2 regions of the Cupriavidus ulmosensis genome follow, and region 2 is predicted to be linked to the other one. Evidence: riboswitches for the same ligand, from Rfam matches in the RefSeq annotation. Region 2 holds a riboswitch; the other holds the start of a gene.
What was found. A riboswitch is a leader RNA that binds a small molecule or an ion and turns the genes downstream of it on or off. The one in region 2 is predicted to bind cobalamin.
Positions count from the first base shown of each region.

Region 1 (10,005 bases), on a different contig from region 2:
AAGACTACGCGCGCATCGCCGCGCGCGTGGCGCGGCTCACTTCAGCATCTGCACCGAGCCGTTCACCGTCACCGTGACCTGGGCCTTGCCGCCCTCGACCGGCACTGGCGCCGCGTCCGACATCATGGCCTTGGCCGCGTACATGCGCGGCATCGGCTGCACCGCGCCGATCTCGCTGACCTGCACTTCGCGGATCGCGTAGCTGCTGTAGCCGAACAGCTTGGTGGTGGTGTCGGCCTTGGCGCGGAACGAGGCCACGGCCTGCTCGGCCAGCCTGGCCTCGGTGGCCTGGCGCGTTTCGCGCGAGAGCGAGAAGGCGATGTTCTGCACCTGCATCTGGCTGGCAAGCTGGCCGGCGAGCTTCGAGACCGCGGCGAAGTCGCGCGATTGCAGGATCACCTCGGCGCGCCCGCGCCAGGTGCTGATGCGGCCGTTGCGGTCGGTGGACGGGTTGATCGTGAAGCCGCCCGATTCCGCCTGCACGCCGGCCGTGCGCCGGGCCTGCGCGATGACCTGCTGCGCCTTGGCGGACAGCGCGGACGAGATCGCGCCGGGCTCGGCGCCTTCCTGCTCGGCGGCCAGGGTCAGGTGGACCACGTCGGTGGGCACGTCGGTGGCGGCCTGGGCCGACAGCGACAGCACGCCGGCGGGCGCGGGATCGCGGGCCGGGGCGCCGCCCTGGGCCGAGGCGATCATGGCGGTGGTGCCGAGCAGCGTGGCGGCAAGCAGTTTTTTCATGGTGTTCTCCCGTTTCTGGCAATGCGTATTCTGACGCACCCGCGGCGCGATCGTTCCACGATGCGGGATCGACCTTGTATCCACTTGTATCCGCCCGCTAGAGCGCCTGGAGCGCGAACGCGTGCCACGCCTTCCACAGCATGTAGGCCGACAGGCAGAACAGCAGGCAGGCGAAGACCTTCTTCAGCTGCGCCACGTCCAGGCGGTGCGCGGTGCGCGCGCCCAGCGGCGCGGTCAGCACGCTGGCCAGCGCGATCACCGCCAGCGCGGGCAGGTAGATGTAGCCGAGCGAGCCGGCCGGCAGCCCCGCCACGCCGAAGCCGCTCCACACGTAGCCGATCACGCTGGCTACCGCGATCGGGAAGCCGAGCGCGGCCGAGGTGGCCACGGCGTTGTGGATCGGCACGTTGCACCAGGTCATGAACGGCACCGAGACGAAGCCGCCGCCGGCGCCCACCAGGCTGGACAGGAAGCCGATCACGCCGCCCGCGCCGAGCATGCCCGGCGTGGCCGGCAGCTGGCGGTGCGGCGCGGGCTTGCGGTTGCGCAGCATCTGCCAGGCCGAGAAGCCGACGAACACCGAGAACAGCAGCGACAGCCAGCCGGTCTTGAGCGCGGCGAAGACCTTGCCGCCGCCGAGCAGGCCGCCGGCCAGGATGCCGGGCGCCAGCGCGAGCACCAGCTTCCAGCGCACCATGCCGTGCAGGTGGTGGGCGCGCACCGAGGACAGCGAGGTAAACAGGATGGTCGCCATCGAGGTGGCGATCGCCATGTGGACGATGGCCTCGTGCGGGAAATCCAGGTAGGTGAACAGCAGCGTGAGGAAGGGCACCATCAGCATGCCGCCGCCCACGCCGAGCAGGCCGGCGCAGAAGCCGGTAAAGGCGCCGAGCAGCAACAGCCCGGGAATCAGGGAGACATGCATGGAACGAGGCCGGCCTTGTGGATGTCGTTGGCGCCGATGCGCCGGGAAGGGCGGGCGCGCCGCGCGCCGCGCGGGGCAGCCGACCGGCCGATCAGCCGGTCAGCCGATCAAGCGGTCAGCCCATCAGCCGCGTGGTGATGAAGCGCCATTCGGCTGGCGTCACCGGCGTGATGGACAGGCGGTTGCCCCGCCGCAGCACCACCATGTCGGCCAGTTCCGCGTGCGCGCGCAGGTCGGCCAGCGAGATCAGCGGGCCCTTGCCGACGTAGCGCACGTCGACCAGCACCCAGCGCGGCGCGTCGGGCCTGGAGGCGTCGTCGTAATACCCGCTCTCGGGATCGAACTGGGTGGGATCGGGGTAGGGCTGCGAGCCGACCTCGGCCAGGCCGGCGATGCCGGGCTGCGGGCACGACGAGTGATAGAACAGCACGCCGTCGCCGATGCGCATGGCGTCGCGCATGAAGTTGCGCGCCTGGTAGTTGCGCACGCCGGTCCAGGGCAGCGTGCCGCGCCTGGCGAGGTCGTCGATGCTGGCCTCGTTCGGCTCCGATTTCATCAGCCAGTACTGGCGGGCCCGGTCGGCGGCATTGGCTTGCGAGGAGCGGCTCATTGGCGGGTTGGCTCACGGCGGAGTGGCGTTGGCGACAGCGCTATGGTGCAGCAAGCCCGGCCAAAAGAAAACCGTGTATGCCAATCGTGCGGCAGTCGCGCAGCAGCCGTGCGCGGCTCGCGCGGCCGGGTGCGCCGCGCGGGCGCGAAGCGTGAAAAATGCGAAAAACGCGAGGAAATGCGGGGAGGCGCGAGGAACCGGCAGGCATCGCCAGGGCCGCGCAAAAAGAGGCCGCGCAAAAAAAACGAGCGCAAAAAAAAGGCGGTGGTTTCAAACCACCGCCTTCTCTCGTTGGGGTCCCCGCCTCGGCCGCTGGATCGGCATCCTGAACCCAAGTGAGGTTCAGAGTGGCTGCGGAAGCCGCATTTTGGGTACATCACTGACTCAGGGAGTCCCGACTGCGAACTTTGAATCAAGCGACGCGCTCGCCCACACGGCATTGTCCCGCACCAACAAATGCTTATCGGTTCAAGGAATATGATCCTGACGAACCAGGCAGGGAAACTGTCAAACGTCTGACTTTGTTGCCGTAGGACCAATCGCTTCCGCAGGCTGTCAGACGTTTGCCGTTTCTAACTTGGATGGGATGAAAACGGCGGTCAGGCACGATAACCCGACCTTTGGTGTCGCGACTATGTGGCTTGGCGCGACTTGGCTCCACTATACACCGCCGGGCATTTCATACCAAGCCCGCCGTGCCGGGCCGTTACATTTTGCCGACGCGCGCGGCACCTCGGGCACATCGCGGTCATCGCGGCGTCACAACTGTGCCGTGCGGGGCACCGCGCCGCGGCCGGCCGGGTGCGGTCCTGCCCGGTCCGCGCCCGGCCCCGTTCAGCCGCGGGAAATGGGCGCGCCGGTGCCGACGTGGGCATACTGGCGCAGCGCCTCGTCGGCGCGCTCGTTGAGCTCGCGGATGCGCGCGCGCACGGCGTCCACCGGAATCGCGCCGTCTTCCTGCTGCTTGCGCTTGAGCGAGAGCAGGTCCGAGGCGATGCTGATGGCCGCCATCACCGCCACGCGCTCCACGCCCTTGGCGGAGACGCCGCTCTTGAGGCGGGTCATCTGGTCGTCTACCAGGGCCACTGCTTCCAGCAGCGCGGCTTCGTTGTCCGGCGCGATGGCGAAGCGGTAGGACTGGCCGGCGATGCTGACTTCGACTTGCTTGTTGCTCATGCGTTTTCTCCGGGTGCCTTGGTGAGGGCGCTGTCCGCGGCCTGCGCGGCGCCGTCGCCGAGCAGGTCGAGCTGGCGGGCGTCGCTGGCGGTGGGGAGCTTGTCGAGGATCGACTGGATGCGCAACTGCGCTTCCTCGATCTTGATATTGAGCAGCTCCCGGTCGGCGGCCATCGCCTCGCGGTCGCCGCGCAACTGGCTGGCCTCGGCCTGCAGGCGTTCGATCTCCTCGCGCAGGCGCTGGTTCTCCGCTGCCAGGGTGTCGGCGTGATGCAGCACGCGCCCGATCTTGGCGGCGAGTTGTTCGAGTTCGGTGAGCATAGAGCCTGTCATATCCGGGTTTCGGGTTCTGGGATTTTAGCCCAAGCGCTCCGCGCGCAGCCGTGGAAAGCAGCCCGGTGTGACCGGGCCAGCGCGCCAAAGTTGCATGCAACGTCGCCCAACGGGCGCCGCGGCGGCATTTCCTGCCTGCTTCCATGCGTTTTCGCGCGGCCCGGGGCGGTGCGCGGGGCGTCATTGACGCTCGCGGTGAAACTGCCTACACTCGCGCACGTTCCAGGTGCTCGCAATCCTGTTCACTACAGGGTTGCAGTTCAACGGGAAACAGGGAGCCAGCCGCCGCCGCCAGGGCGCGTGCCGGGCCAACCTGTGCTGCCCCCGCAACGGTAAGCGACCGCGATCGGAAATATCGCAAGGCCGACCCATCAGCCACTGAACCGCAAGGTCCGGGAAGGCGGTCGGACTGGTGTCGCCAGCCCGGATACCGGCCTGAACGAGAGTGCGCCGCCTTCCGCAGGATGCGTGGCGCGCTTCGTCGCCAGACGGTCCGCGGGGGAACGGACCAGGCTGCTCTCTCCCTCTTCGCACCATGCGTTCATCGTCTTCCCGGCATCGCCGGCCGGCATCGCCGGCGCTTCGCCAGTCTGTTCCCGTTCTCGTTGCCGCGCGCGCGCGCCGGCCCCTGTCGGCCGGCCTGCTTGCCGTGCTCGCCGCCGGCGCGCACGGCCTGGCCCAGGCCCAGCCGGTGCCCGACAGCGAACCCGCGCCGCAGCCGGCCGCGCAGCCTGCCGTCGCACAACCGGTCGCACAACCCGCCGCGCAATCTGCCACGCAACCGGCCACGCAACCCGCCGCCACGCCGCTGGCCCCGGTGGTGGTGACGGCCACGCGCACCGCGCAGGCGCTGACCGAGGCGCTGCCGCACACCACCGTGGTCACGCAGCAGGACATCGTCAACTCGCAGGCGCCCGACCTGCGCACGCTGCTGCGCTCGCAGGCCGGCGTGGAATTCGCCGCCAACGGCGGCATGGGCGCCAACACCACGCTGTTCATGCGCGGCGCCAACGGCAACCAGACCCTGATCCTGATCGACGGCGTGCGCGTGTCGTCGGCCAGCAGCGGCACGGCGCAGCTGGCCAACATCCTGCCCGACCAGATCGACCACATCGAGGTGGTGCGCGGCAACGTGTCGGCGCTGTACGGCTCGGACGCCATCGGCGGCGTGGTGCAGATCTTCACCAAGACCGGCGCGGGCAAGCCGCCCGCGGCCAACGCGCAGATCGAGTACGGCAGCAACAACACGCGCCAGGCCACGGTGGGCTACGGCGGCCAGGTCGGCGACACCTCGTTCAACCTCACCGGTTCGATCTTCAAGACCGACGGTTTCTCCGCCGTCAACCCGCAGCAGCAGCCCAAGGCCAATCCCAACGACAACCCCTACGACAACAAGAGCGTGTCGGGCCAGGTCAAGCACCGCTTCACCAGCGACTGGGACGCGGGCGTCACGGCCTACTACTCCAAGAGCAAGCTGTCCTACGACAGCACCTCGGGCAAGCCCACCGACGTCTGGTGGATGGACAGCGAGCTCTACACCGTATCGGGTTTCGTCAACGGCAAGCTGGGCCGGGACTGGAGCACGCATTTCAAGGTGGCGCAGAGCGAGGACCGCAGCACCACGACCAGGAACGGCCTGTTCGACAGCCGCTTCAACACGCGCAACCGCCAGTACACCTGGCAGAACGAATACGCGCTGGCGCCCACGCACACGCTGCTGTTCGGCGCCGAGTACGCGCAGCAGGAGCTCGATTCGAGCTCCTACGCCACGCCGGTGCGCAATATCGCCTCGGTGTTCGCCGGCTACGACGGCCGCCTGGGCAAGCACCAGTTGCAGCTCAACGTGCGCAACGACCACTACTCGGACTTCGGCAGCCAGGCCAGCTACTTCGCCGGCTACGGCTACAACCTGACCGAGGCCTTCAAGCTGATCGCCAATGCCAGCAACGCCTTCCGCGCGCCCACCTTCAACGAGCTGTACTACCCCGGCTACGGCCAGCCCGGCATCCAGCCCGAGCGCGCCCGCTCGGTCGAGCTCGGCGCACAGTACAGCACCGACGGCGCCGGCCTGCTGCGCGTGACCGCGTTCGAGACCCGCTACGACAACCTGATCGTCTCGGCGCTGCAGCCCAATGGCCTGTACCTGGCGCAGAATGTCGCCGAAGCCAAGGTGCAGGGCGTCGAGGCCTCGTGGCGCGCGCGCCTGCTGGGCACCGACGTGGGCGCCAGCGTGACCTTCCAGAACCCGCTCGACGAGCAGAACAACACCCAGTTGCTGCGCCGCGCGCGCCGCCACGCCGCCTTCGACGTGGGCCGCCAGTTCGGCGACTTCCGCCTCGGCGGCGAGTGGGTCATTTCGTCGGCGCGCCTGGACAGCGGCTCGCGCACGCTGGGCGGATACGGTATCGTCAACCTCAACGCCCGCTACAACATCGACAAGCAATGGTTCATCGCCGCCCGCGTGGAAAACCTGTTCGACAAGAACTACCAGCTCGCCTATCCCTACAACACGCAGGGGCGCGCCGGCTTTGTCACGCTGGGCTGGCGCCAGCGTTGACGGCGGCCTGAGATGCGCCGCGCGCTGGCCGTCTGGCTGATGCTCGCCGCCGCCGGCGCGGCGGTGTTCCTGCTGTCGCTGGCGGTGGGCAGCGTGCCGCTGAGCGCCGCGCAGGTGTGGCACGCGCTGGCCGGCGGCGGCGCCGACACCGCCGACACCGCCAGCGCCATCGTGCGCGAGCTGCGCCTGCCGCGCGCGGCCGCGGCCTTCGCCTGCGGCGGCCTGCTGGCGCTGACCGGCGCGCTGATGCAGGTGCTGCTGCGCAACCCGCTGGCCGAGCCCTACGTGCTGGGCGTCTCGGGCGGCGCGGCCACCGGCGCGCTCGGCGCCATGCTGATGATGTGGCCGCTGTGGACCGTGCAGGCCGGCGCCGCCGGCGGCGCGCTGTTCTCGATGCTGCTGGTGGCCACGCTGGCGCGGCGCGACCTGCTGCATCCGCAGGTGCAGGGCGGCCACCACGAGGCCGGCTCGCGCCTGCTGCTGACCGGCGTGATCCTGGCCGCGGGCTGGGGCGCGCTGATCACGCTGATCCTGAGCGTGGCGCCCGAGGCGCGCCTGCGCGGCATGCTGTTCTGGCTGACCGGCGACCTCGGCGGCACCGCCAGCTACGGTCTCGCGCTCGGCGCGCTGGCGCTGGCCGTGCTGCTGGCCATGCCGCTGGCGCGCGCGCTCAACGCCATGCTGATGGGCGAGACCGTGGCGCAGGCGCTTGGCGTGCGCGTGGGCGCGGTGCGCATGTCGGTGTTCGTGCTGGCCTCGGTGGCGATCGCGGTGGCCATCACCTCGGCCGGCTCGATCGGCTTCGTCGGGCTGGTGGTGCCGCACCTGGTGCGGCTGGCGTGGGGCAACGACCAGCGCCTGCTGCTGCCGGCCTCGGCGCTGCTGGGCGGCGCGCTGCTGATGGCGGCCGACCTGGTGGCGCGCACCGTGATCGCGCCGGCGCAGTTGCCGGTGGGCGTCATCACCGCGCTGCTGGGCGTGCCGACCTTCCTCTTCCTGTTGCTGCGCAGGCCGCGCTGATGCCGATGCCAAGCTGGAACGAACCCGTCTCGAACTGTCCCGTGCTGGAATTGCAGGCCCTGCAGTTGCGCGCCGGCGCGCGCGTGCTGCTCGACGGCCTGAGCTTGTCGGTGCGGGCCGGCGAGCTGTGGTGCGTGGTCGGCCCCAACGGCGTGGGCAAGTCCACGCTGATGTCGGTGCTGGCCGGGCTGCGCAAGCCGGACGGCGGCGCGGTGCTGCTCGACGGCCGCGCGCCGCTGGAGATCGCGCCGGCCGCGCTCGCGTTGCAGCGCGCGTATCTGCCGCAGGCGGTCAGCGACACCTTCTCGATGCGCGTGCGCGACGCGGTGGCGGTCGGCCGCCATCCGCACCTGTCGGGCTGGGGCTGGGCGCGCCGCGAGGACGATGCCGTCGTCGCCGCGGTGATGCGCGAGCTCGATCTCGACGCGCTCGCCGCGCGCGACGTGCTGACCCTGTCCGGCGGCGAGCGCCAGCGCGTCTCGCTGGCCGCCACGCTGGCGCAGCAGGCGCCGCTGCTGCTGCTCGACGAACCCGCCGCGCATCTCGACCTGCGCCACCAGATCATGGTGCTGGACACGATGGCGGGCCTGGCGCGCGCCGGCCGCCATGCCGTGATCGTGATCCTGCACGACCTCAACCTCGCGCGCCGCTACGCCACCCACGCGCTGCTGCTGGCCGAGGACGGCCTGTGCCTGCACGGCGCGGCCGCCGACGTCCTCACGCCGGCGCACTGCTCGCACGCGCTGCGCACGCCGATCGTCAGCGTCAGCGACGGCTGGCATACCGCGCTGATCGCGCACGGCGCCTTCCACCCGCACCCGGGCGGGCCAGACGAACAAGACGGAATTTCATCATGACCGAACCCAACGCCAATACCACCCCCACGCCGGAAGACGCCGCGCGCGACGAGCGCCACAACGCGCGCATGGCGCGCAAGAAGGACGTGGTCGACGCCAAGATCGCCGCCGCGCAGGACGAGCGCGGCGTGATCGTCATCACTACCGGCAACGGCAAGGGCAAGTCCAGCTCCGGCTTCGGCATGGTGGTGCGCGCGCTCGGCCACGGCATGCAGGCCGCCGTGGTGCAGTTCATCAAGGGCGCGATCCCGAGCGGCGAGGAAATGTTCCTGCGCCGCTTCCCGGACCAGTGCGCGTTCCACGTGATGGGCGAGGGCTACACCTGGGAGACCCAGGACCGCGCGCGCGACGTGGCCAAGGCCGAAGCCGCGTGGGAAGTCGCGCGCGGCCTGCTGCGCGACCCGGCCATCGGCCTGGTGCTGCTGGACGAGCTCAACATCGCGCTCAAGCTGCACTACCTCGACGTGGACACCGTGATCGCCGACCTGCGCGCGCGCCCGCCGATGCAGCACGTGGTGATCACCGGCCGCGGCGCGCCGCAGGCGCTGATCGACGCCGCCGACACGGTGACGGAGATGACGCCGGTCAAGCACGCGTTCAAGCAAGGCATCAAGGCCCAGCGCGGCATCGAGATGTAAGCTCGCGCTACGCGATTCCAGAACGACTACGAGTATTCGAACATCATGCAGTTTCCCGCCATCGTCCCGCTCGATGCTTCTCTCCGCCCGGCGCTGCAGGCCGCCATCGACGCCAAGACCAAGCCGCTCGGCGCGCTGGGCCGGCTCGAATCGCTGGCCCTGCGGATCGGCCTCATCACCGGCAGCACCACGCCCGAGCTCCGGCGCCCGGCGGTGATCGTGTTCGCCGCCGACCACGGCATCGCCGATGCCGGCGTGAGCGCCTATCCGGCCGAGGTGACGGCGCAGATGGTGCTCAACTTCCTCGGCGGCGGCGCCGCCATCAACGTGTTCGCGCGCCAGCACGGGCTGGCGCTGGAGGTGGTGGACGCCGGCGTGCGCGCGCCGCTGCCGGCGGCGCCGGGGCTGGTCAACTGCCGCATCGCCGCCGGCACGCGCAACTTCGCGCGGGAGCGCGCGATGAGCGCGGAGCAGGCCGAGGCGGCGCTCACCGCCGGCATGGCGCGCGTGCTGCGCCACGCGCAGCTGGGCACCAACGTGATCGCCTTCGGCGAGATGGGCATTGCCAATACCTCGTCGGCCGCCTGCCTGATGAGCCGGCTCGCCGGCACGCCGCTCGACGCCTGCATCGGCCGTGGCACCGGGCTGGATGATGCCGGCCTCGCGCGCAAGCGCGCGGTGCTGGCGCAGGCGCTGGAGCTGCATGCCGATGCGGTCGAGCCGCTCGACGCGCTGGCCGCGTTCGGCGGCTTCGAGGTCGCCATGATGGCCGGCGCCTTCCTGGCCGCCGCCGCCAGCCGCATGGTGATCGTGGTGGACGGCTTCATCGCCTCGGCCGCGCTGCTGGTGGCGCAGCGCCTCGATCCCGCGGTGCTGGACTACTGCGTGTTCTCGCACTGCTCGCACGAGCACGGCCACCGCGAGCTGCTCGCGCGCTTCGGCGCCGAGCCGCTGCTGGCGCTGGACCTGCGCCTGGGCGAGGGCACCGGCGCGGCGCTGGCCTATCCGCTGCTGGTGTCGGCCACCGCGTTCCTGCGCGAGATGGCCACCTTCGGCGGCGCCGGCGTCAGCACGGCGTCGGCGTAGACTGCGCGGATCGCTCCCAGGCACCGGCCCATGCTCGACGAACTTCGCTACTTCCTCACCGCGGTC
Region 1 is NZ_CDRMWP010000001.1:3,446,302-3,456,306, reverse strand. It holds gene ACWTPI_RS15915 (nucleotidyltransferase family protein) at 1-77, shown strand, start outside; gene ACWTPI_RS15910 (SIMPL domain-containing protein) at 37-738, opposite strand; gene ACWTPI_RS15905 (sulfite exporter TauE/SafE family protein) at 836-1,663, opposite strand; gene ACWTPI_RS15900 (EVE domain-containing protein) at 1,779-2,273, opposite strand; RNA gene ssrS (6S RNA) at 2,567-2,778, opposite strand; gene ACWTPI_RS15890 (cell division protein ZapA) at 3,108-3,449, opposite strand; gene ACWTPI_RS15885 (hypothetical protein) at 3,446-3,769, opposite strand; cobalamin riboswitch at 3,988-4,234, shown strand; gene ACWTPI_RS15880 (TonB-dependent receptor plug domain-containing protein) at 4,317-6,338, shown strand; gene ACWTPI_RS15875 (FecCD family ABC transporter permease) at 6,351-7,358, shown strand; gene ACWTPI_RS15870 (ABC transporter ATP-binding protein) at 7,364-8,215, shown strand; gene cobO (cob(I)yrinic acid a,c-diamide adenosyltransferase) at 8,212-8,853, shown strand; gene cobT (nicotinate-nucleotide--dimethylbenzimidazole phosphoribosyltransferase) at 8,899-9,939, shown strand; gene ACWTPI_RS15855 (adenosylcobinamide-GDP ribazoletransferase) at 9,970-10,005, shown strand, end outside.
Region 1: it holds a riboswitch for cobalamin, as region 2 does, so the genes downstream of both, ACWTPI_RS15880 (TonB-dependent receptor plug domain-containing protein) here and ACWTPI_RS28965 (TonB-dependent receptor) in region 2, are expected to answer to the same signal.

Region 2 (10,005 bases):
CGCTGCCGGCGACGCGGGCGCCGGGCACGAGGCTGGCCGCGGCGGCGGTCAGCGCCGCGTCGTCCGGCGCGGGCGCGCGGCCGCCGTCGGCGCGCACGGCGCGGCTGTCGTCGCCCGCGCCCGCCGCCAGCAGCAGCGGCAGTCCCGCCTGCCAGACCATGCGGATCTCGCGCGGCGCGGCCATGCCGTCCAGCCGCGCCGCCAGCGCATCGCCGTCGAGCTCGGGGAAGCGCGGCAGCGTCTGTCCCGCATAGCGCTCCAGCGCGGACTGGTCGAAGTTGCGCGCGGGGAACCACTGGTTGGGATTGACCGAGAGCCAGCCGCTCGCCAGCCAGGCCAGCAGAAACAGCGCGCCGCCGAGCCCGGCGACGTGGTGCCAGGCCATCCAGCCGTGGTAGGGCGAGGTGCCGCCCGCGCTGCCGTGCGCGAAGCGGCGGCGCACGCGCAGCCGCAGCCAGCCGATCCAGATGCCGCTCGCCGCCACGGCGACGCACACGCCGGAGGTCCACAGCACCACCTGGCGCCACAGTGGCGGGTCGGCGCGCACCGGCGTGAAATACAGCCAGTGCGGCACGGCGCCCAGCCAGTTCCAGAAGCGCTCGGCGCGGTTCGTGTCGCGCATGACTTCACCGGTGCGCGCGGACACGTACAGCTCGGTGCCGGCGGCGTCGCCGAGCGCGATGCGGTGCAGCGGGCGCCAGGCGTTCAGGCCGTTGGGCACGGTCCACTGGTCGCGCGCGGCGGTCTCGGCCCAGCGCGCGCCGGGCGCGCCGGCGAAGCGCGCGGCGATGTCGCGCGCGGCGGCGGCGTCCACCTGTTCGATGCGCGTGCCGTCGCGCGCCGAGACCGTATGCGGCTGGCCGCGCCAGTCGACAATGCGGTAGACCGGCAGCGCGCCCATCATCTCCAGGCGCAGGCTGCGCGGGAAGCGGTCCAGCCCCGCGCCGGCCAGGGCAGCGGCGGGCGCGACGCGCACCGCCGGCAGGTCCAGCGGCGGCAGGCCGGCGTGGCGCTCGGTGTCGGTCAGCGCGGGGAACGCCACGTACATCATGACCAGCCCGGACAGGAACCACATGGCGATCAGCAGGCAGCCGGCGATCCCGGCCCAGCGGTGCACCAGGTAGAGCCAGCGGCGCGCGCAGCGCCAGCAGCGTTCCGGCCAGGACAGGGAAGGGTGTGCCACGGCCGGGCTAGAAATAGAAGTTGGCCGACAGCTCGGCCGCGCGCGGGCGGCCCAGCAGCCACTGTCCGCCGCTGTTGCCGGAGGTCTCGGCGTAGTCGCGGTTGAACAGGTTGTAGACGCGCAGCGCCAGCGCGGTCTGGCGCGACACGCGCCACTGCAGCGCGGCATCCACCACCGTGTACGAAGGCATGGCCGCGGTGTTGGCGTTGTCGGTATAGCGCCGGCCCACGTAGCGCAGGCCGCCGCCCGCCTGCCACTGCGGCGCGAAGGCCCAGGTCAGCCACAGGTTGGCGGCCTGCTGCGGCACGCCGGTCGGCACGTTGCCGTTGCGCGAGACCAGTGCGCCGTTGACGCTTTCGGCGAAGTCGTCGTAGCGGGCGCGCAGCACGGTGCCGTTGGCATCCACGCGCAGGCCGCGCATCAGCTCGATGCTGAGCGACGCCTCCAGCCCGCGCGAGGACTGCTCGCCCACCTGCACCGACAGCGCCGGGTTGCCGGCGTCGCGCGTGAGCAGGTTCTTCTTGACGATCTGGTAGGCGGCGAAGGTCCATTCGCCGCGCCTGTTCCAGAACGCCTGCTTGACGCCGGCCTCGATCTGCCGGCCGGTGGCGAGCCGGAAGTCCTTCTGCGCGTCCGAGGTGGTGATCAGCGCGCCGAGCGGATCGGTGGCGGTGGCGTACTGCGCGTAGACCGACAGCGATGGCGTGAACTCGTAGACCGTGCCCGCGCGCCAGGTGGCGTTGTTGAAGGTGCGGGTCCAGTCGTCGCCGGTCAGCAGGTTGCCGCGCTCGAGCTGGGCATGGTCGAAGCGCACGCCGCCGATCACCGACCATTGCCGCGTGAGCTTGAGGCGGTCCTCGCCGAACAGGGCGGCCTGGGTGGTGTGGGTGCGGTAGCGCGGCGAAGTGACCACGCCCGGCGGGCTGAAGAACTGGCCCGGGTCGAACTGGTACGCGCCGACGGTGGAGGCGCCGCCATAGGGCGAGTTGTTGCTGTGGGTGAAGTTGATGCGGTTGACGTCGAAGCCCGCCGTGACCGTGTTGGCCAGGCCGAACAGCTGGCCGTCGACCTTCAGGTCGGCGCGGTCGCCGATCTGCTCCTGGTCGTGCAGGATCTCCAGGTAGTCGGTGCGGCGCACCTGCCCGGTGGCGGGCAGGTAGGTGTAGGACTCCGAGTCGCGCCAGTGGCGCTGGCTGGTGAGGTAATAGAACTGGTTGCGCACGGCCACGCGCTCGTTGGGCTGCCATTCGGCGGCCAGCCGGGTCCAGCGGTCGCGGTAGGTGATGGTGCTGTCGCCCACGTTGTAGTTCTTCGTGCGCAGCGAGGTATCCAGGCTGCCGTTGACCAGCGGCGTGCCCAGGTAGCGCATCGGGTGCTGGTCGCCGTCGTCGTAGGACAGCGTGAGGTTGAATGCCGGCGAGACGTCGAGCCGCACCGCGGCGGACACGTCCACGTCGCGCGATTCGCCGCGGTCCACCCAGCCGGCGGAGCGGCCGTAGTTGACGTTGAAGCGGTAGGACAGGTTCTCGTTGACCGCGCCGCCGCTGTCGAAGGCCGCGCGCGCGGTGCGCTGCGTGCCGCCGGTGAGCTGCAGCTCGTTGGTGATGGGGCCGCGCAGCGGCTTTTTCGGGATCACGTTGACCACGCCGCCGATGGCGCCCTCGCCGTACATCACGGAGGCCGCGCCGCGCAGCACCTCGATGCGGTCCACCGACCATGTATCGAACGGGAAGGTGACGGTGCCGGCCGCCACGTACAGGCGCGTGCCGTCGTACAGCTGCATGACCGAGCCCTGGCCCGAGAAGCCGCGCGCGGCAAGCGCCGTGCCGCCGTTGCCGGGCGCGCCGGCGGCGGTGATGCCGGTGGCGCGCGACACCGCGTCGCTCACGCTCTGGTCGCCGCGCTCGCGGATGGTCTCGCCGGACAGCACCTCGATGCTGGCCGGGGTCTCGAGCGGCGTCAGCCCCAGGCGGCTGCCGGTGCTGGCGGGCTCCGACAGCGACAGGCCCGGCGGCAGCGCGGCGCCGCTGACCACCACCGGCGGCAGCGCCGCGGCCTCTTTCTGCGCCGGGCGCGCCGGCGGGCGGCCGGCCTCGGTGTCGTCGGCGGCGCGTGCGGCGTCCGCGCCGGCACCGGCAAAGGCGCCCAGCGACAGGGCCAGCGCGCACTGGCGCGCCAGCGTGCGGCGGATGGGGATGAAGCGGAGCCGGCCGGAGGCGGGCAGCAGGCGGCGGGCAAGGCGGTGGCGCGCGGACATGGACTTTCCATCGTTGGCCGCGGGCGACCCCGCCCGCGGCAATGAACGAACCAGCCACGGACGCGCGCGCGCCGGCGCCGGGCGCATGCCCGGCGGCCTCACGCGCGGTGCCCGTCCGCAGCCGCTGTGATGGGTCGCAAGGCCGGTATCCGGGCTCGCAGGGGGATGCGCTGCCGGGTGGGCGCGTCCGGGGTGCCGCCTTCCCGCGCGTGGTTGCGCGCAGTGGCTGCCGCTGCTTGTGGGGCGCGGCGTGACACCTTTCTACCTGCTGACCGTTGCGGGGGCAGCACAGGACTTGCCGCGGCGGGGCGGCGCACCTGTTTCCCGTTTAACCCCTGACCGCGCAACGCGGGCGGGGCACCTTCGATCCTTTTGCAACCCGGTTGCAAAAGCAGCGCGGGTGCGAGGCGGATTGTAACGGGATTTAAGTGATCCGGGGCGGTAGTTTTTACCCGGCGTGGCTGCGCCGCGAAGCCGGCGCATTGCGCCGACATGATGAATCGTGTCGTCATCGCGAGGCATCGTCCGGCATCTTTTTGGTGTTTCCGGCACCGCGCGCGGGAATACCGCATGCGGCGCTAAAGAAGGCAGGGCGTGCTCCGATATCCGGGGGGAACACCGCCTGCCTTTTGCATGGCCGGTGCCCGTCCCGATAACGCGAACCTCGTCATGAACCACCTGACCCTGCGAAAAAAGCTGTGGATTCCCCTTGTGCTGGCCTGGCTCGGCCTGCTGCTGCTGACCGTGATGCACGCCTTCCAGACCCGGCAGCTGCAGATGGCCGACCGCCGCGGCGAGCTGGCCAACGTGGTCGACATGTCGCTCTCGCTGGTGCGCGACTACGCGGAGCTGGCGCGCCAGGGCAAGATGAGCGAAGCCGAGGCCAAGGCCCAGGCCACCGCCCGCATCGCCGCGCAGCGCTACGGCAAGGATGGCTACATCACCATCGTGGGCGCCGATTCGGTGCTGGTGATGCACCCGATCAACGCCAAGCTCAACGGCAAGAACATGATCGATTTCAAGGACGCGAAGGGCAAGGCGCTCTACGTCGAGATCGCCGCGCGCGGCGCCTCGCCCGAGGGCACCGGGCACCTGGACTACTGGTGGCCCAAGCCGGGCAGCGACCAGCCCAGCCCCAAGATCGGCTACGTGGCGCGCTACAAGCCGTGGAACTGGGACCTGCTGGCGGGCACCTACATGGATGACGTGGAGGCCCAGTTCCGCTCGTCGCTGTATCAGTCGGTCGGCCTGCTGGTGCTGCTCGGCATCGTGATCTCCGGCGTGGCCACGCTGGTGATCCGCAGCATCCAGAAATCGGTGGGCGGCGAGCCCGCCGACGCCGCCGCGCTGGCCCTGCGCATGGCCTCCGGCGACCTGACCGTGCGCGCCGGCACCGCGCCGGACGACCGCGCCAGCCTGATGTACGCGATCGGCCATATGCGCGACCAGCTCGCCGGCACCGTGGGGGGCATCCAGCAGGCGGCCGATTCCATCAGCGCCGCGGCGCAGCAGATCGCCGCCGGCAACTCCGACCTGTCGGGCCGCACCGAGCAGCAGGCCGCCTCGCTGCAGCAGACCGCCGCCAGCATGGAGCAGCTCACCGCCACCGTGCGCCAGAATGCCGACAACGCCGCCGAGGCTAGCCAGTACGTGGCCGACGCCGCGCAGATCGCGCAGCAGGGCGGCAGCGTGGTGAGCGAGGTGGTGGACAAGATGCGCGGCATCACCGCCAGCTCGCGCAAGATCAACGACATCATCGGGGTGATCGACGGCATCGCCTTCCAGACCAATATCCTGGCGCTCAATGCCGCGGTGGAAGCCGCGCGCGCCGGCGAGCAGGGCCGCGGCTTCGCCGTGGTGGCCGGCGAGGTGCGCAACCTCGCGCAGCGCAGCGCGAGCGCGGCCAAGGAGATCAAGACCCTGATCGTGGAATCGACGGGGCAGGTCGACAGCGGCTCGGCGCTGGTCGAGCAGGCCGGCCAGACGATGGCCGAGATCGTCAGCGCGGTGGGCCGCGTGACCGCCATCATGGATGGCATCGCCTCGGCCACGGCCGAGCAGCGCACCGGCATCGAGGAGGTCAACCGCGCGGTCTCGCAGATGGACCAGATGACGCAGCAGAACGCGGCGCTGGTGGAGCAGGCCAGCGCGGCCGCGGCCTCGCTGGAAGACCAGGCCGGCGCGCTGCACCAGGCGGTGTCCGCCTTCCGCCTGGCGGCCTGAAGCGCGCCGCGATGGCGGCGGCGGTGGCTAGAGCAGCGACTTGCCCTGTGCCAGGATCTTGTCGCAGACCTGCCTGGTGATCTGCTCCTTGAGGCCGCCGCCGCTGAGGTCGAGCTTGCCGCCCTCGGCGCTGCTGAGGATGCCCTTGGCGCCTTCGCTGTAGCCGGGGTCGGACGCCGGCGCGCCGCCGAGCTTGCCCAGCAGCTTGTCCTTGACCGAAGCGGCGCCGCTGCCGCCGCCCAGGTAGTTGTTCTTGACGCAGAACTCCAGCACGCCGGCCACGTTGCCGGTGCTGCCCGAGCTCAGCGATTGCAGCGAGGGCATGCCGCCGCCCCCGCCGCCCAGGCTGCCGGCCAGCCCTCCCAGGCCGCCGCTGCCGCCGCCCGAGCCGTTGCCTTGCGTGGCGCCCTTGAGCAGGTCGCCGAGTTGCGCGTGGGCCGCCGCCGGTAACAGGGCGGCGGTCAGGATCGATACGGCGGCGAGGCGGCTAAAGCTGGCTTTCATGCGATGCTCCTTTCTGGTGGATCAAAAGCGAGCTTCCAATATAGCGCCTCGCCGCATTCAGGGTGTGACGCGCCACGCGGAAGGCGTCACCGGCTCTTCGAGCCGCCACGCCGCGCGGAATGCGTGCGGGCTGGCGAAGCCGCACCGCGCGGCCACCTGTTCCACCGGCCAGTCGCTTTCCCTGAGCAGCCGCCGCGCCAGCGCGATGCGCAACTGCTGCTGGTACTGCTTGAGCGTCACGCCGCATTGCTGCCGGAACAGCCGCGCGAGTTGACGGTAGCTCAGCGCGAAGCGGGCGGCCAGCGCCTCGTAGGGCAGCGCGTAGTCCGGCCGGGCCGTGAGGAAATCCTGCACCGCGTGGATCACCGCGTGGTCGTGGCCGCGGTAGCGCAATTGCGCGTCGAGCGCCGGGTCCTGGCTCAGGCGCCGGAACGGCACCACGTTGTCGCGCGCCACGCGGATCGCCGCGGGCGCGCCGAAGTCCCGCGCGATCAGGTGCAGCGCGAGATCGATGCCGGCGGTGACGCCGGCCGATGTGACCAGCCCGCCGTCGTCGACCAGCAGGCGGTTGGCCAGCACGCGCGCGGCGGGGTAGCGCTGCTGCAGCCGCTCCAGGTAGTCGTGGTGCGTGGTGCAGTGGCGCCCGTCGAGCAGCCCGGCGGCGGCCAGCAGCCACGCGCCGGTGCAGACGCTGGCCAGCGTGATGTCGCCCAGGCGCGGGCGCGCCACCTCTTGCAGCCAGCGCACGAGCACGCGGTTGCCGGGCGCGAGCGGGGCGTCGGGCGCGAGCTTGCAGCCGGCCACGATCACGGTGTCGCCGCGCGCCAGCTTCGCCGGCAGGGGCCGCAGCGCGCTCAGCGCCAGCCCCTGGAAGCTGCGCAGCTCGCGCTCCGGCCCCGCGCAGATGCACTCGACCGCGCCCAGTCCCAGCTCGCCGAGCGCGCCGAACAGTTGCAGCGGCCCGGCCAGGTCCAGCACGTGCACGCTGGGCGGCACCACGAAGTAGATCCGTTTCATCGGGTTTCGGAGGAAGGTCGCCTGGCATGGCAGGTTTTTTACGTAGCGTGGCAGATTGCCGGCTTTCCGGCGGGCAGCCTTGTTCCTACCATGTCATGTAAATTACCTGGCCACGTCGATACGGGAGACATGATGCTACAACTGCGACCCACTTGCGAACATTGCGACAAGGCGCTGCCGCCGGCGGCGACGGACGCGCGCATCTGCAGCTACGAATGCACGTTCTGCGCCGCGTGCGTGGACGGCCTCCTGCAGAACGTATGCCCCAACTGCGGCGGCGGCTTCACGGCGCGGCCGGTGCGGCCGGCGCGCAACTGGCGCAACAACAACTGCCTGGACAACGACCCGGCCAGCACGCAGAAGAAGCACAAGCCGGTCGACCCGCAGGCGCACGCGCGCTTCGCGGCGGCCATCGCGGGCATCGCGCCGGAGCGGCGCTGAGAAGCGGTCAGCGCGGGGGAGCGCCTATGCGTCGCGGTGATGCAGCAGCGTCACCAGCAGCGACGCATCCTCGATGCCGCGCAGCGCGTGCGGCGCGCCCGCCGCCACGAACATCAGGTCGCCGGCCTCCATGCGCTGGGTGCTGCCGTGCGCTTCCATCTCGATCGCGCCTTCGAGGCAGTGCACGGTCAGCGCGCCGGGCACGCTGTGTGCCGGCAGCGACTTGCCGGCCAGCAGCACCAGCCGCATGACTTGCAGGTCCGGCGCGCGGACCAGGGTCAGGTTCTGGGTTTGCCGCAGCGCCGCGCCCTGCGGGCGGAGCTTGACGATTTCACCGGGTGCCGCGTGATGTTGTGCCATGACCGTTCTCCAGGCGGGCCGGATGCGCCGCGCATGCTAACGGAATAGCGCAAGGCCGGCCCGGCCGCAAGGCGTGCTTGCCCGGGCCGGCGGCATTCAGCGCGCGCCGCCCGCCTGCCGGCGGCGCAGCGCGAAGTCGGCCAGCAGCGCCAGCGCGAGCGCCACGCCGCCGCAGGCGAAGATGAGCGCGTAGTTGTTGTGGGTGGCGCCGAACAGGTAGGAGTAGCCGTAGCCGCCGAGCGCCTGGAACAGCGCGAACGCGGTGGTCGCGCGGCTCCACGCCGCGCGCTGTTCCGCGTGGTCGTGCGGCACCATCTCGTGGATGCGGCCGAGCACCAGCGGCACGATGCCCGGCGTGAAGACGCCGAGGATGACCGTGGCCACGCCGATCAGCATGCCGTTGCCGGACAGCGCCAGCAGGCCCGCGGCCAGCGCCTGCAGCGCCAGCGCGATGCGGTAGGCCGCGCGGAAGCCGATGCGGTCCGCCACGTTGCCGCACAGCACCGGGCCGGCGATGGCCGCGACGCCGTACAGCACCCAGTAGCCGGAGCCGGCCGCCGCGCCGCGGCCCAGCCCGCGCGCCACGTAGTCGACCAGCAGGACCATCGCCGGCACCAGCCCCAGCGCGTTGGCGGCATATTGGGCGTACAGCACCCGCATGGCCGGGCCTTCGCGGCGGGCCGGCGGCGCGGCGGGCTGCCCCGGCGCGGCGGCCGGGGTTGCCGGCTGCGGCGCGTTGCCGGCGGGCCAGCCGAACCAGCTCACCGCGGTCAGCACCAGCGCGACCGTGCCGAGCCCGATCCAGGTGTCCCGCAGGCCAAAGCGCAGCAACTGCGGAACCAGGGTGCCCGAGGCAGCGATGCCCAGCCCGAGCCCGAGGAAGATCATGCCGCCGGCAAAACCGCGGCGCGCCGGCGGGATGTGCGGCAGGATGGTCGTCGCCACCAGCACCATGATGGCGCCGCCCGACAGGCCCGAGGCAAAGCGCCACACGAAGAACCAGCCCACCGACAGCGGGAACGCGCAGGCGAAGAACGCCAGCGCGGCGACCAGCATCAGCAGGCGCAGCGCGGTGCGGTTGGACAGCGCGGCCGCGATGGGGCGGCCCAGCAGGGCGCCGGCGAGGTAGCCGGCGAAATTGGCCGCGCCGAGCGTGACCGCCTGCGACGACGTGAACCAGTGTGCCTGGATCAGCGGCGGGATCAGCGGCGTGTAGGCGAAGCGCGCCAGGCCGATGGCGACCAGGCTGGCGCAAAGGCCGGCCAGCATGGCGAACATGGCCTCGATGTCCAGCGGGGGCGCGCCGCGCACCGGGGTGGCGATGGTGTCTTGTGACATGAACTTCTCCGGCGACGGGCCTGGCCGCGCGGCGGCCGCGGTTCCCGAGGTGCGTCTTGTTATATATCAAGTGATATAGAACGAAATACTATATCAATCGATATAGAACGCAAGAGAATTCTTTGTGGCGGATGAGGTATCTGGCATGCCTCGATTCCCGCGTCCGGCCGCTGCCGTCGCGCGGGCGGACGCCGGCGCCATGCCGGTCCGGCGCAAGGGTGGCGGGGCGAAGCCCGCGAAGGGATTCCGGCGGAACGAGGGCGGGACCGCCTTGGCGTTGCCCTGAACGCCGCCCTCAATGTCGTCCCTGATGCCGCCCTTACCGCCGCCCCGCGCGCAGGGCCTCGATGGCCGGCAGCAGCGCGCCGATATTGCCGTCCTTGAACAGGAAGCCGTCGGCCCCGGCCGCCAGCGCGGCGTCGGCGGTGCCGGGCGCGGTATTGCCGGTCAGCACGAGGATGCGCAGCGCCGCATGGCGCCCGCGCAGCTCGCGCAGCGCGCGGAAGGCGTCGGGGCCGAGCAGGCCGAGGTCCACCACCAGCAGGTCGGCCGCCGCGCGCGCGAGCAGCGCCGTGAGTTCGCCGGCATGGGTGGCTTCTCCGACCACCGTGATGCCGTCCACGGTCGAGAACAGCATCTGCAGGCCGGCGAGGACCAGGGGGTGGTCGTCGGCCAGCACGGC
Region 2 is NZ_CDRMWP010000002.1:2,081,621-2,091,625, reverse strand. It holds gene ACWTPI_RS28970 (PepSY domain-containing protein) at 1-1,183, opposite strand, end outside; gene ACWTPI_RS28965 (TonB-dependent receptor) at 1,191-3,440, opposite strand; cobalamin riboswitch at 3,563-3,820, opposite strand; gene ACWTPI_RS28960 (methyl-accepting chemotaxis protein) at 4,110-5,663, shown strand; gene ACWTPI_RS28955 (DUF2501 domain-containing protein) at 5,691-6,167, opposite strand; gene ACWTPI_RS28950 (GlxA family transcriptional regulator) at 6,225-7,184, opposite strand; gene ACWTPI_RS28945 (DUF1272 domain-containing protein) at 7,317-7,625, shown strand; gene ACWTPI_RS28940 (cupin domain-containing protein) at 7,650-7,985, opposite strand; gene ACWTPI_RS28935 (YbfB/YjiJ family MFS transporter) at 8,082-9,323, opposite strand; gene ACWTPI_RS28930 (response regulator) at 9,643-10,005, opposite strand, start outside.